3 regions of the Janibacter melonis genome follow, and region 3 is predicted to be linked to each of the others. Evidence: riboswitches for the same ligand, from Rfam matches in the RefSeq annotation. Region 3 holds a riboswitch; each other region holds the start of a gene.
What was found. Region 3 has a riboswitch for S-adenosylmethionine ahead of EEW87_RS05630 (bifunctional o-acetylhomoserine/o-acetylserine sulfhydrylase). Riboswitches for the same ligand answer to the same signal wherever they lie in the genome.
Positions count from the first base shown of each region.

Region 1 (4,514 bases), 820 kb from region 3:
AGAACGCCGCGCTCGTCGAGGCCGTCGCCGCCGGCGACCTCGTGCGAGCCCGCGAGATCCAGGACCGGGTCATCCCGGTCATCGACGCGATCATGACGACCTCGCAGGGGGCGATCATGGCCAAGGCTGCGCTCGTCGAGCTCGGCGTCATCGAGCATGCGACCGTCCGCCTGCCGCTCCTCGAGAGCCCGCCCGAGCACCTCGACATCCTGCGAGCCGGTCTCGCCGCCACGCACGCAGAGAAGGTCGCATGAGCCACCCGCACCCCGAGCTCGACATCCCCGCCCCGCTCGCGAAGGGTGCCGTGCGGGTCGTCCCGCTCGGTGGCCTCGGCGAGATCGGGCGCAACATGACCGTCGTCGAGCACGACGGCCAGCTGCTGATCATCGACTGCGGAGTCCTCTTCCCCGACGACCACCAGCCCGGTGTCGACCTCATCCTCCCGGACTTCGAGTACATCGAGGACCGGCTCGACGACATCCAGGCGGTGATCCTCACCCACGGGCACGAGGACCACATCGGCGCGGTGCCCTACCTGCTGCGCCTCAAGCCCGACCTGCCGCTCATCGGCTCGCAGCTGACCCTCGCGCTCGTCGAGGCCAAGCTCAAGGAGCACCGGATCAAGCCCTACACCCTCGGCGTCGCCGAGGGCATGCGCGAGGTCTTCGGGCACTTCGACTGCGAGTTCATCGCCGTCAACCACTCGATCCCCGACGCGCTCGCCGTCTTCGTGCGCACGCCCGGCGGCACCCTCCTGCACACGGGCGACTTCAAGATGGACCAGCTGCCGCTCGACGGCCGGATCACCGACCTGCGCGCCTTCGCCCGCGCCGGCGAGGAGGGGGTCGACCTCTTCCTCACCGACAGCACGAACGCGACGGTCCCGGGCTTCACCGCGCCCGAGCGCGACATCTCGGCGGCGATCGACAAGGTCTTCCGCGGGGCCGAGCGGCGGATCATCGCCGCGTGCTTCTCCTCGCACATGCACCGCGTCCAGCAGGTGCTCGACGCCGCGGAGCGCAACGGGCGCAAGGTCGCCTTCGTCGGTCGCTCGATGATCCGCAACATGGGGATCGCGGCCGACCTCGGTCATCTCCACGTGCCCGACCGGGTGCTCGTCGACGTCAAGAAGCTCGGCGACCTGCCCGACGACCAGGTCGTCCTCATCTGCACCGGCAGCCAGGGCGAGCCGATGGCGGCCCTCAACCGCATGGCCAACCGCGACCACCGCATCGACGTCGGCGTCGACGACACGATCATGCTGCTCTCCTCGCCGATCCCCGGCAACGAGGGCTCGGTGTGGCGGGTCATCAACGGCCTCATGCGCCTGGGGGCCCACGTCGTGCACAGCGGCGGCACCGACCGGGTCCACGTCTCCGGCCACGCGAGCGCCGGCGAGCTGCTCTACTGCTACAACATCGTCAAGCCCAAGAACGTCCTGCCGGTGCACGGCGAGTGGCGTCACCTCGTGGCCAACCGCGACCTCGCGATCGCGACCGGGGTCCACCCCGACCACATCCCGCTCGCCGAGGACGGCGTCGTCGTCGACCTCGTCGACGGCCGGGCGCGGGTCGTCGGCGCGGTGCCCTGCGGCTACGTCTACGTCGACGGCAGCAGCGTGGGCGAGGCCGACGAGGACCTGCTCAAGGACCGCCGCATCCTGCGCGACGAGGGCTTCATCTCGGTCATGGTCGTCATCAACTCCTCGAGCGGCGCGATCCTCGCCGGCCCGGAGATCGTCGCCCGCGGGTTCGCGGAGGGTGACGAGATCTTCGAGCAGGTGCGTCCGAAGATCGTCGCGGCGATCCAGGACGCGACGGCGAAGGGGGTCACCGACCCCCACCAGCTGCAGCAGGTCATCCGCCGCGCCGTCGGCGGCTGGGTCGGCGGCAAGATCCGTCGCCGCCCGATGATCATCCCGACGGTCGTCGAGGCCTGAGGCGCACCCCTTCGCCCCGGCACCCCCGAGCTACCACACCCCCCGAGCTACCACGCAGTACTGGTCGTCATGACGACCAGCACTGCGTGGTAGCTCGCGTCGTAGCCGGGTCGGTAGCCGGAGGCGGGCGAAGGGGGAGTCAGCCCCGCGGGGCGAGGGAGCGGACCGCGGCGACGAGGCGGTCGACGTGCTCGGGGGAGTTCGCCAGACCCAGGCTCGCGCGGACCGCGCTCGTGCTGCCCGACCCCTGCCGCGCGAGGAGCGCGTCGACGAGGACGTGGGCGCAGAAGCGTCCGTCGCGCACCCCGATGCCGTGCTCGTCGGACAGCCGGCGCGAGACATCTTGCGCCGAGCGGCCCTCGACGGTGAAGGTGACGACCGGCGCCCGGTCGTGCGTCGGGCCGAAGATCGAGTGCGTCTGCACCCCGGGGATCGCGTCGAGCCGGCTGACCAGGCCCCGCCCGAGCGTCTCGTCGAGCTCGGCGATGGCCTCGCGGTGCTCCTCGACGACCTCGCACGCGACGGCCAGGGCCACCGCGCCGAGGACGTTCGGGCTGCCGGCCTCGTGGCGGGCGGGCCCGATCTGCCACGTCGTGTCCTCGTCGGAGACCGCGGCGGTCGCACCGCCCCCGGCGAGGTAGGGCTCGGCCGCGTCGAGCCAGTCCGAGCGCCCGACGAGCACGCCGGCGCCGTAGGGCGCATAGATCTTGTGCCCCGAGAAGGCGACGTAGTCGAGCTCCTCGAGCGCGAGGTCGACGGCGCGGTGCTGGACGAGCTGGGCGGCGTCGAGCGCGACCCGGGCGCCGTGCCGGCGGGCGACCGCCGCGATCTGCGCGACCGGCCAGTACTCGCCCGTGACGTTCGACGCGCCGGTGACGACGACGAGCGCGTCGGCGGTGCGCGAGGTCCGCAGCGCCGCGTCGACGACCGAGACCGCCTCGGCCGGGCTCGAGGGCACGGGGAGGCGGACGAGCTGCTCGGCGCGCCACGGCAGGATCGTCGCGTGGTGGTCGGAGCCGAAGACGAAGACCTGCGCGTCCTGCGGCACGACCGAGGCGAGGAGGTTGAAGGAGTCGGTGGTGTTGCGCGTGAAGATCACGTGGTCGTCCGCGCGCGCGCCGACGAAGCGGGCCACGACCTCGCGGGCCTGCTCGTAGCGCGCGCTCGTCACGCGCGAGGCGTAGCCGTTGCCGCGGTGCACCGACGAGTACGTGAGGCTCGCCTCGTCGACGGCGGCCTTGACGGCGACGAAGGCCGAGGTCGAGGCCCCGTGGTCGAGATTCGCGTACTCGACCTCGGCGCCGGACTCGAGCGGGCAGACGAGCCCGTCGGAGACGAGGGCCGGGGTCGACGGCGCGCTCGGGCGGGGTCGCAGCTGGTGCACGGCCGCCAGCGTCGGCTCGGCGGGGCGGGGGAGCGTCGGCGCAGCGGCCGGGGCGAGAGCGGTGGTGGACATGGCATGCCTCCCATGAGGTCTGGGACCTCGGGGCAGCCGGGGTCCGCGCTTGCCGGCGTCGTCTGGCGTCGGCCAGGTCGTCACCCGGAGCACCCCACCGCGGAGGAGGGTTGCCGACCAGCGAGCCGGGGCTTGACGCTGGCACTCATGACCTTGGCCGCGACGATAGCAGCGGGTCGGGGAGCGGCGTCGAGCCCGTCCGGCCCCGTCTTGTCTGCTGAGACCTGGGCGGGGGAGGGGCGTGCTCAGGCGCGTACGAGGAGCGCGAGGACCGCCCCGAGCACGAGGTACGGGCCGAAGGCGAGGTGCGTGGCCCGGTCCACCCGGCGCAGCACGAGGAGCACGAGTGCGGCGGCACCGCCGAGCGCGAAGGCCGCGTACACGCCGATGGTGAGGGTGCTCCACCCGTACCAGCCGAGCAACGGGGCGAGAGCGAGCACGAGCTTGGCGTCGCCCATCCCGATGCCGCGCGAGCCGAGGACGAGGCTGACGAGCACGAAGGCGCCGCCGACGACCGCCGTGGCGACGAGCGCCCGGCGCAGGTCGTCCCACTGCCCCGAGGTCGCCGCGGCGAGGGCGAGGAGGGCGAGGACGGCGGCGGCGAAGGGGAGGGTGAGGGCGTTGGGCAGCCGGTGGACGTCGGCGTCGACGGCGAGCAGGAGCAGGCCGACGGGGGCGAGGAGAGCGGTCGCGGCAGCGGCGGCGAGGGGCTCGTCGCGGGAGACCCAGACGAGCGCGGCCGCGAGCGCCGGCACGGCCGGGACGAGCCACTCATGGGCGGGCAGGGGAGCCGTCTCGTCCGGGCGTCGATAGGTGCCCGAGCGGCCCCATCGCCACGCGAGGGGCGTGCCCACGAGCGCGACGGCGAGCGCGACGAGGACATGGGGCACGCACGCAGGGTATGCGGGCGCCGGTGGCTCTCCCCGGCGCCGTCCACACCCCCCTTCGCCCGGAACCGGCGGCCCCTGGTGCGCGTGTGACACGTGTGAAAGGGGTGGCGATCGCCTAGCCTGCGAGCATGGCAACACGTAACGGCACCCCCGCGCGCCCGCGTGGGGGATCCACCCGCGCACCCGGTCGCACGGCCGCGACCAAGGGCCCGGGGCGGTCCACGGGCAC
Region 1 covers NZ_CP044548.2:372,386-376,899, forward strand. Annotated here, with positions in the region: gene dapA (4-hydroxy-tetrahydrodipicolinate synthase) at 1-254, shown strand, start outside; gene EEW87_RS01810 (ribonuclease J) at 251-1,939, shown strand; gene EEW87_RS01815 (aminotransferase class V-fold PLP-dependent enzyme) at 2,079-3,395, opposite strand; SAM riboswitch class IV at 3,436-3,548, opposite strand; gene EEW87_RS01820 (prepilin peptidase) at 3,641-4,285, opposite strand; gene EEW87_RS01825 (FtsK/SpoIIIE family DNA translocase) at 4,414-4,514, shown strand, end outside.
Region 1: another riboswitch for S-adenosylmethionine. It lies ahead of EEW87_RS01815 (aminotransferase class V-fold PLP-dependent enzyme); the one in region 3 lies ahead of EEW87_RS05630 (bifunctional o-acetylhomoserine/o-acetylserine sulfhydrylase).

Region 2 (4,514 bases), 1.2 Mb from region 3:
AGCAGCTCGCGCAGGCCCTCGTACCAGGCGACCGCGATGCCGACGGTGACGCCGACGACCACCGCGAGCCCGAAGCCGATCGCCGAGCGGGTCAGGCTCGCCGTGAGGTGCTCCTGGAGCTGGCCGGTCCGTACGAGGTCCCACAGCGCCTCGAGCACGACGTGCAGCGGCGGGAGGAAGACCGCCCGGCTCGACTCGAGGAGGTACTGGGGACCGAGCTCCCACAGCAGGAGGAAGGCCACGACGGCGGCAGAGCGTCGGATGCCCGTGCGGCCGATGCCGGCGGCCCGTCGTGCCGTTGACGGCGCCTGGGGCACCGGGGCGACCGCGGGGGCGTCGTCCGTCGTCGTCGTGGGGGTGGTCAGGGTCGCGGTGCTCATCAGGCCGCCCTCTCGGTGCCGTCGGGCTGGATCTTGCGGTGGCCGGCGCGCTGGGCACGCTCGACCTCGTCGTGGAGCAGGCCCCAGATCTCGTGCCGGTAGGCGACGAAGGCGGGGTCGGAACGCAGGTCGACGGCGCCGGCCCGGTCGCCGAGGTCGACGTCGACGACCTCGGTGAGACGCCCGGGACGTGAGGAGAGGACGGCGACCCGCTGGCCGAGGTAGACCGCCTCCTCGATGCCGTGGGTGATGAAGACCGCGGTCGTGCCGGTGGTGCGCCAGATCCGCAGCAGCTCGTCCTGCAGCTGCTCGCGGGTCTGCGCGTCCAGGGCGGCGAAGGGCTCGTCCATGAGGAGGATCCCGGGCTCGTAGGCCAGGCTCCGGGCGATGGCCACCCGCTGCTTCATCCCCCCGGACAGCTCGTGCGGGAGCCGGTCCTCGAAGCCGGAGAGCCCGACGAGGTCGAGGTGGTGACGAGCCCGCTCGGTGCGCTCGGCGCGGCTGATCGGCAGCTGCTCGAGCCCGAAGGTGACGTTGGCCAGCGCGGTGCGCCACGGGAAGAGGGCGTACTGCTGGAAGACGATGCCTCGGTCCAGGCCCGGACCGGTGACCTCCTCGCCGTCGACGAGGACGCTGCCGCTCGTCGGCGTGCTCAGACCGCCGAGGAGGTCGAGCAGGGTCGTCTTGCCCGACCCGCTCGGGCCGACGAGGGTGAGGAACTCGCCGGCGGGCACGGTGAGGCTGATGTCGTCGAGCGCCCGCAGGACGCTCGCGCGGGGCTGCTCCTTCGTGGGCCGCACGACGAACTCCTTCGTCACGTGGCGCAGCTCGATGCTCGAGGTCACGACGACCCCTCCTTCGCGAGGTCGTTGTACTCGTTGGTGTAGATCTGCGAGGGGTCGAGCTCGCCCGCCGCGACGATGCCGCTGCTCTCCAGCCAGTCCGACCACTGGGTGAAGTCGGTGTCGCTGATGACCCCGCCGCGGGCGGGGATGCCCGTGCTCTTCCAGTACCGCAGGTTGGCGGTCGTCTCGTTGCGGTCGCGCGCCTCGACGATCTTGGTGAAGCGGGCGATGACGTCTGCGCGGGGCGTTGTGCGGGCCCACTCGATGGCCTTGGCGACCCCGGTCGTCAGCTCTCGGGTGGCCTGGGGGTGCTGCGCGATGAAGTCGTCGCGCAGCACGTACTGCCCGCCGTTGATCGGTCCGACGACCTCGGTGTCGCGGAAGAGCTCACGGATGTCGCCCTGGGCCTTCGCGTGGTCCTGGAGGATCCCGCCGAGCGCGCCGGCGTCGACCTGCCCGCGTCGGACGGCCTCCTCGGTGTCGTTGGGCGGCAGGACGACGAGCTGGACCTGGTCGATCTCGCTCTGCGACAGCCCGGACGTCGTCAGCCACGTGTCGATCGCCGCCTCGGCGTGGGCGCCCAGCGTGTTGACCGCGATCTTCTTGCCGACGAGGTCACGGGGCCGGCGGATGGCGCTGTCCTTGCGGACGTAGACCCCCTGGTAGGACTTCGCGTCCGAGCCGTAGTAGTTGACGACGGCGGTGATCGGGGAGCCCGCCTCGACGAGCTTGACGATGGCGCCCGAGAAGGCGCCGCCGATGTCGGTCTGGCCGGTCGCGACGGACTGGATGTCCTGCGGGCCGCTGGTCGTCGCGCCGACGTACTCGAGCTGGACGCGATCGAGGTAGCCGAGGTCGTCGGCGAGCTCGGGCCAGGTGACGGCGTTGGCGCTGCCCTGGTAGCGCACGGTCGTGTGCGCTCCCTCCTCCTGCGACTGCGCGTCGCTCGTGGGCAGGGCGCAGCCGGTGGCCAGGCTCGTCGTCAGGGCGAGGAGCGCGCCGGCGGACAGGACGGAGCGGCGGGTCGTGGTGCGCATCAGGCCACCCGCTCCACGCCGTGCGCGCGGTCGGCGGCCGCGACGAGCGAGCGCCCGGCGACGCCGTCGAGGAAGACCCGGGTGACCTCGCGAAGGGGGGCGGCGGCGGACTCGTCGAGGAGGACCTCACCGCCGTCGAGCAGGTGCACCTCGTCGGCCCGCACGAACCACCCGGGGGTGATCGCGCTCGGCGCCAGGCTGGCCAGCACCGGCCGCAGCGCGTAGTCGACGGACAGGACGTGCGCGGGGCTGCCTCCGGTGGCCACGGGCAGGACGACCTTGCCGCGCAGCGCGTCCTGGGGCAGCAGGTCGAGGAAGGTCTTGAGCAGACCGCTGTAGGCCGCCTTGTAGACCGGGGTGCTCACGACGACGGCGTCGGCGCTCGCGATCGTCGCGACCGCGGCGGCGACGTCGGGGTGGGTCGTGTCGGCTCGCAGGAGCGGCTCGGCGGGCAGGTCGCGCAGGACGACGGGCAGGGTGAGGTGTCCGGCGCGCTGGACCCAGCGCGAGAGGTGGGTGAGCACGCCGTCGGTGCGCGATGTCGTCGACGGACTGCTCGAGATGGTGGCGACGAGAGCCATGGGGATGCCTTCCTGGGCATGGGGGGTCGTCGGACGTCGGCGGGTGCCGGACGGCCGTGGTGCGGTGAGGGTGCGGGCGACCCAGGGGCGCTGGGTCAGGGGTGACGGGCACGCCACGCTCACCGGGCCGCGGGGCGACCGGTCGGTGGTGGGGGTGCTACGTCTGCTGCGTCAGCGGCGACAGAGCGCGCTGCTGACGCGGAGCAGGTCGACGTGCCGTCGCTCGACGTGCCGGCAGCTGCGCCGGCCCGCGGTGCGGGTCGTGTCGGTGCTCATGTGGTGCCCGTCCTCGTCTCGAGGCCGTGGGGCCTCGCGCTTGCCCCTGCCACGTCGGCAGGGGCCAGGTCCTCACCCGGAGCACCCCACCGCGAGATGGAGGGTTGCTGTCCAGCGAGCCGGGGCTTGGCGCTGGAGCTCATGACCTGCGAGGAACCTAGCGCGCGACCAAGTCCTATCGCAACAGTAGGGATTCGTGTCTCGCATCTCGGACCGCCTACGGACGCAGGACGACCCGCCGGCTGCGTGCCGGCGGGTCGTCCTCGTCATGACGTGGGTCGGGCGTGTCAGTCCTCGTCGGCCCGGGCCCCGCCGCGGGCGCGCTCCTCCATGCTCAGCCCGCCGTCGTGAGCCGAGTCGGTGCGCATCTGCGGGAGGTCGCCGGTGTTGCCCTGCTCCTCGCGGATGGCGCTCAGCTCGGCCTCGTCGGCGGCGCCGAGCTCGTAGAGACGTCCGCTGCGCCAGTCGGCCAGGTAGTCGCGCATCTCGCTCTTGAGCTCGGGCAGGAGGAAGTACAGCCCGAGGAGGTTGATGAAGCCGCACATGAAGAGGAAGGCGTCGGTGAGGGTGAGCACCGAGCCGAAGGTGAGCACCGTGCCGATGACCGTGAAGGAGACGAAGATCAGCTTGTAGGTGAGCAGGCTCGGCCGCGACGGGCCGAAGAAGTACTCCCAGGCCTTCTCGCCGTAGTAGCTCCACGTGATGAGCGTGGAGAAGGCGAAGAGCGCCACCATGACGGCGAGGATCACCGGGAACTGCGGCAGGAAGGTGGCGAAGGCGTCGCTGGTGAGGAGCACGCCGTCGGGCGCACCGCCACCCGCCTTGACCTGGTCGATGCCCTCGCGCCACGACGGCGGGTTCGCGATGACGATGGTCAGGGCGGTCATCGTGCACACGATGACCGTGTCGATGAAGGGCTCGAGGAGGGCGACGAAGCCCTCGGAGACGGGGCGGGTGGTCTTCACGGCCGAGTGGGCGATCGGTGCCGAGCCCAGGCCGGCCTCGTTGGAGAAGGCCGCGCGCTGGAAGCCGACGATGAGGACGCCGACGAGGCCGCCGAGCCCGGCCTCCGGGGTGAAGGCGCCGCTGACGATGTCGCCGAGGGCGCCGGGGACCTGGCTGATGTTCGAGCCGATGACGAGCAGGCACGCCGCGACGTAGCCGATGCCCATGACCGGGACGAGCTTCGAGGTCACCGCGGCGATCGAGGTGATGCCGCCGAGGATCACCGCTCCGATGAGCGCGGCCAGGGCCAGGCCGAAGACCAGTGCGGACCCGTCGGAGCCGAGGAAGCCGTCGGCGCCACCGGTCACCTCGCGGGCCTGGGCGAAGGTCTGGTTGGCCTGGAACATGTTGCCGCCGCCGACCCCGAAGAAGAAGATCGCGATGGCGAAG
Region 2 covers NZ_CP044548.2:2,392,181-2,396,694, reverse strand. Annotated here, with positions in the region: gene EEW87_RS11440 (ABC transporter permease) at 1-380, opposite strand, end outside; gene EEW87_RS11435 (ABC transporter ATP-binding protein) at 380-1,225, opposite strand; gene EEW87_RS11430 (ABC transporter substrate-binding protein) at 1,222-2,262, opposite strand; gene ssuE (NADPH-dependent FMN reductase) at 2,262-2,843, opposite strand; gene EEW87_RS17230 (putative leader peptide) at 3,015-3,119, opposite strand; SAM riboswitch class IV at 3,151-3,266, opposite strand; gene EEW87_RS11420 (alanine/glycine:cation symporter family protein) at 3,407-4,514, opposite strand, start outside.
Region 2: another riboswitch for S-adenosylmethionine. It lies ahead of EEW87_RS17230 (putative leader peptide); the one in region 3 lies ahead of EEW87_RS05630 (bifunctional o-acetylhomoserine/o-acetylserine sulfhydrylase).

Region 3 (4,514 bases):
GCCGGACGAGTTGTCCACAGGCCCTCGTCGGTCGAGGTGCGAGGGCGCCTGCGCCCGAGCCTCGAGACCACCCGAGACGTTCGCACCTGCTCGGGTTGCAACCAGCGCTCGCGCCAACATCTCGGGAGACCACCCCAGACGTTCGCACCTGCTCGGGTTGCAACCAGCGCTCGCGTCGACATCTCGGGCGGGCCCAGCCCGCTGACGACGAAGGGGGGACCCACCACCGGGTGGGGCCCCCCTTCGCCATGACGTCAGCTCGCGGCGCGCTCCTGCGCCTCGCCCGCGGCCGCGGCGAAGCCGCGCTCGAGGTCGGCGACGATGTCGTCGACGTGCTCGATGCCGACGGCCAGGCGCACGAGGCCGGGCGAGACACCGGCCGCGTAGCGACCCTCGTCGCTGCCCTGGCTGTGCGTCGTCGACCAGGGGTGGATCGCCAGGCTGCGCACGTCGCCGATGTTCGCGACGTGGCTGTGCAGGGTCAGCCCCTCGACGAAGCGGCGGCCCGCCTCCTCGCCGCCGACGATCTCGAAGGTGAGCACGGCGCCAGCACCCTTCGGCGCGTACTTCTGCGCGAGGGCGTGGTGCTTGTGGTCGGGCAGGGACGCCCAGGTGACGTGCTCGACCTGCGGGTGACCGACGAGGAAGTCGGCGACGGCGCGCGTGTTCTCCAGGTGCCGCTCGATGCGCAGCGAGAGCGTCTCGATGCCCTGCGCGACGAGGAAGGCGTTGAAGGGCGAGACCGCCGAGCCGAGGTCGCGCAGCAGCTGCACCCGCGCCTTGAGGATGAAGGACAGGTTGGCCCCGAAGGCGCTGCCGACGCCGAGGTCCGGTCCGTAGCGCAGCCCGTGGTAGCTCTCGTCCGGCTCGTTGTAGGACGGGAAGCGCTGCGGGTGCAGCGCGTAGTCGAAGGTCCCGGCGTCGACGATCGCACCGGCGATCGTCGTGCCGTGCCCGCCGAGGTACTTCGTCGCCGAGTGCACGACGACGTCGGCGCCGTGCTCGATCGGGCGCAGGACGTAGGGCGTCGCGACGGTGTTGTCGACGACGAGCGGCAGCCCGAGCTCGTGGGCGACCCCGGCGACCCCCTCGACGTCGAGGATCTCGCCGCTGGGGTTGGAGATCGTCTCGCCGAAGAAGAGCTTGGTGTTCTCCTTCGCCGCGTCGCGCCACTGCTGGAGGTCCGCCGCGTCCTGCACGAAGGTCACCTCGATGCCGTAGCGAGGCAGGGTCGAGCCGAGGAGGTTGTACGTGCCGCCGTACAGCGCCGGGCTGGCCACGACGTGGTCGCCGGCCTCGGCGACGTTGAGGATGGCGAAGGTCGTCGCGGCCTGGCCGGACGCGACGAGGAGGGCGCCGACTCCCCCTTCGAGCGCCGCGATGCGCTGCTCGACGACGTCCGTCGTCGGGTTCATCAGGCGGGTGTAGATGTTGCCGAGCTCCTTGAGCCCGAAGAGGTTCGCGGCGTGCTCGGTGGAGCCGAACTGGTAGCTCGTCGTCTGGTAGATCGGCAGCGCGCGGGCGCCGGTCGTCGGGTCGGGGCTCTGCCCGGCGTGGACCTGCTGCGTCTCGAAGTGCCACGTCGTGGGGTCGGACATGAGGGTTCTCCTGGTGTCATCGCGCTTGACCGTGGGCGGGTGCTCACGGACCAGGTCGTCTCCCGGGGCACCCCACCGCGGATGGAGGGTTGCCGACCAGCGAGCCGGGGCTTGACGCTGGTGCTCTTGACCTGCGGGCAGGCTAGCCCGCGTCCTCGCGGCGCGACAGGGCGCGTCTCAGGATGTGGTGGGCGCGCCCGCCCGGGCCGTGCGGCGCAGCCACCACAGCCCGACGAAGGGGAGGACGAGCGGCAGGAAGCCGTAGCCGGAGCCGAAGTGCGACCACACCGTCTTGTCCGGGAAGAGGTCGGGCGCGAGGTAGGACAGCGCCCCGACGAGCAGGACGCCGACGGCCTCGACCGTGATCGTCGCGGAGGCGACGGGGCGCCGGTCGGTGAGCAGGGCCCACGTCGCGACGACGTAGACGAGCGCGGCGAGCGCGCTCAGCAGGTAGGCCAGCGGCGCGCGGTCGAAGTACTCGATGACCTGGAGGGTCGAGCGGCCCGTGGCCGCGAGCGCGAGGGTGCCGTAGGCGATGACGAGGAGCAGACCGGGGCCGCTGCGCACCGGACGGCCGGTGCGCTCCCCCGTCGCCTCACGCATGGACGGTCCAGATCTGCTGGATGCGCAGGGTCATCACCGCGACGACGAGGGCGCCCCCGAGGACGGCACCCATCGCCCAGCGCGACTTCTCCTTGATGGCCAGGTACGCGAGCGCCGGCGGCACGAGCGGCAGGGTGACCGCGTACGCGGCCATCGTCGGCCCCTCGCCGGGGGTGCGGACCTGCCCCGCGACGACGCAGGCGACGACGGCCTGGACGACGAGGAGCAGCTCGACGACGGCGGCGACGAGCAGCAGCCGGTCGTCGATGACGCGGTCGAGGGCCGTGTAGGCGCCGGCGACCACGGCGAGGACGAGGGAGGCGACCAGGACGATCGTGGTCAACGGCACAAGCACGAGAGCCAAGGGTAGGGCCTGCTCCTGGGCAGGATCGACCCATGCCTGCCGACCGCGACACCCGCGAGCACGTCGGCGGCCCCGTCACGGTCGACACGACGCTCGGCTACGAGCCGCCGCTCGACTGGCAGGGGCTGCTCGACTGGTACCGCTACCACGCGCTCGACGGCGTCGAGGTCGTCGACGACGAGCGCTACCGGCTCGCGCTGGCGCTCCCTCACGGCTCGACGCTCGTCGAGCTGCGCGACGACCCGGGCCAGGACCGGCTCGCCGCCAGGCTCGAGCTCGCCGACGCCGCCGACCACGACGCGGCCGTCGTCGTCCTGCGGCGCATGCTCGACCTCGACACCGATCCCGCCGAGGTCGACGCGCACCTGCGCACGGTCCCGGTGCTCGCTCCTCTCGTCGCGCGGCGCCCGGGCATCCGGCTGCCGGGCACCCCCACCCCCTTCGAGGCGGTGCTGCGGGCGGTCACCGGTCAGCAGGTGAGCGTGGCCGCCGGGCTGACCCAGCTGCACCGGCTCGTCGCCGAGGTCGGCACGCCGAGCGCGGAGGTCGGCGCGCTGCAGCCCTTCCCCGGGTCCGCGGCGGTGCACCCCTTCGGCACCGGGTGGTACCACGGGACGCGGTCACGACGACGGGCGCTCGAGGGGGTCCTCGACCTGGCTGCGGACGGCGGCCTCGACCCGGGTCTCGACCCCGAGGCGACCGGCGCGGCGCTGCACGCCGTGCGGGGTGTCGGGGCGTGGACGGTCGCGAGCACCCTCATGCGCGGGCACGGCGCCGCGGACGTCGACCTGCGTGGCGACCGGGCGCTGGTCGTCGCCCTCGAGCGGCTCACGCGCGAGGTCGACCTGCCGGGCGTCCTGCGCCCGGCGAGCCCGTGGCGCAGCTATGCCGCGCTGCACCTGTGGACCGCGCGACCGCTGGGCAGCCGCTAGCTCGCGAGCGCCGGCTCGTCCCACCGGGGCAGCAGGCTCACGCCGTCGCGAGTCGCGAGATAGGCGCCGAGCAGCTCGACCCCGCCCTCGCGAGCGGCGCGCAGCGCGCTCTCGTGCCAGGCCCGCACCTCGTCGTCGGGCACGCTGCCGCGCGGGCGCCCCACCGCGACGACGACGGCGGCCAGGCTCGCGCCCAGGTGGCCGAAGAAGGCGTCGAAGAGGGCACGTCGCTCCCCCTCGTCGGTCGTGGGGTCGACGCCGTCGACGGTGACCGGCTGGATCATCCGGCCGTCGGCGTCGCACAGGAGGAGGCTGATGCAGCGCCCCTCCCGCTCGTCGTCGCGGACGACGAGGTCGACGACGTCGGCGGCGAGGCGCTCGTCGCGCAGGGACAGGGCGGGCCACCCGGGTGGCAGGTCGGAGAAGGTCATGACCGCAAGACTTGCGCGTGACGGGCCGATCGCCGCGAGCTTTTCCACAGCGCCCGTTACTGTGACGCACGTGGCACTCAGCGTCTTCGACCTCTTCTCCGTCGGCATCGGGCCGTCCAGCTCGCACACGGTGGGACCGATGCGGGCGGCGGTGCTCTTCGTCGAGGGCGTGCGGGACAGCGGCGACCTGCCCCGCGTGGCGCGGGTCAAGGCCGAGCTCTTCGGTTCGCTCGGCGCGACGGGCCACGGCCACGGCTCGAACACCGCCGTCATGCTCGGCCTGTCCGGCGAGCGGCCCGAGCTGTGCCAGCCCCGCGAGGTCCAGGGCCGTCTCGCCCAGATCCGTGAGAGCGGTCGGCTGAGCCTGCTCGGCGAGCACGAGATCGACTTCGCCGAGGCCGACGACGTCGTCCTGCACCGTCGGGCCACCCTGCCGCTGCACCCCAACGGCATGACCTTCCACGCGTGGGACGCCGCGGGCGAGCTGGTCTCGCAGCGCACGTACTACTCCGTCGGCGGCGGCTTCGTCATCGGCGAGGACGCCTCCGGCTCGACGAAGGTCGTCGAGGACACCACCCCCGTCGCC
Region 3 covers NZ_CP044548.2:1,187,796-1,192,309, forward strand. Annotated here, with positions in the region: gene EEW87_RS05630 (bifunctional o-acetylhomoserine/o-acetylserine sulfhydrylase) at 255-1,598, opposite strand; SAM riboswitch class IV at 1,615-1,730, opposite strand; gene EEW87_RS05635 (hypothetical protein) at 1,776-2,201, opposite strand; gene EEW87_RS05640 (hypothetical protein) at 2,194-2,544, opposite strand; gene EEW87_RS05645 (DNA-3-methyladenine glycosylase family protein) at 2,598-3,497, shown strand; gene EEW87_RS05650 (hypothetical protein) at 3,494-3,928, opposite strand; gene EEW87_RS05655 (L-serine ammonia-lyase) at 3,999-4,514, shown strand, end outside.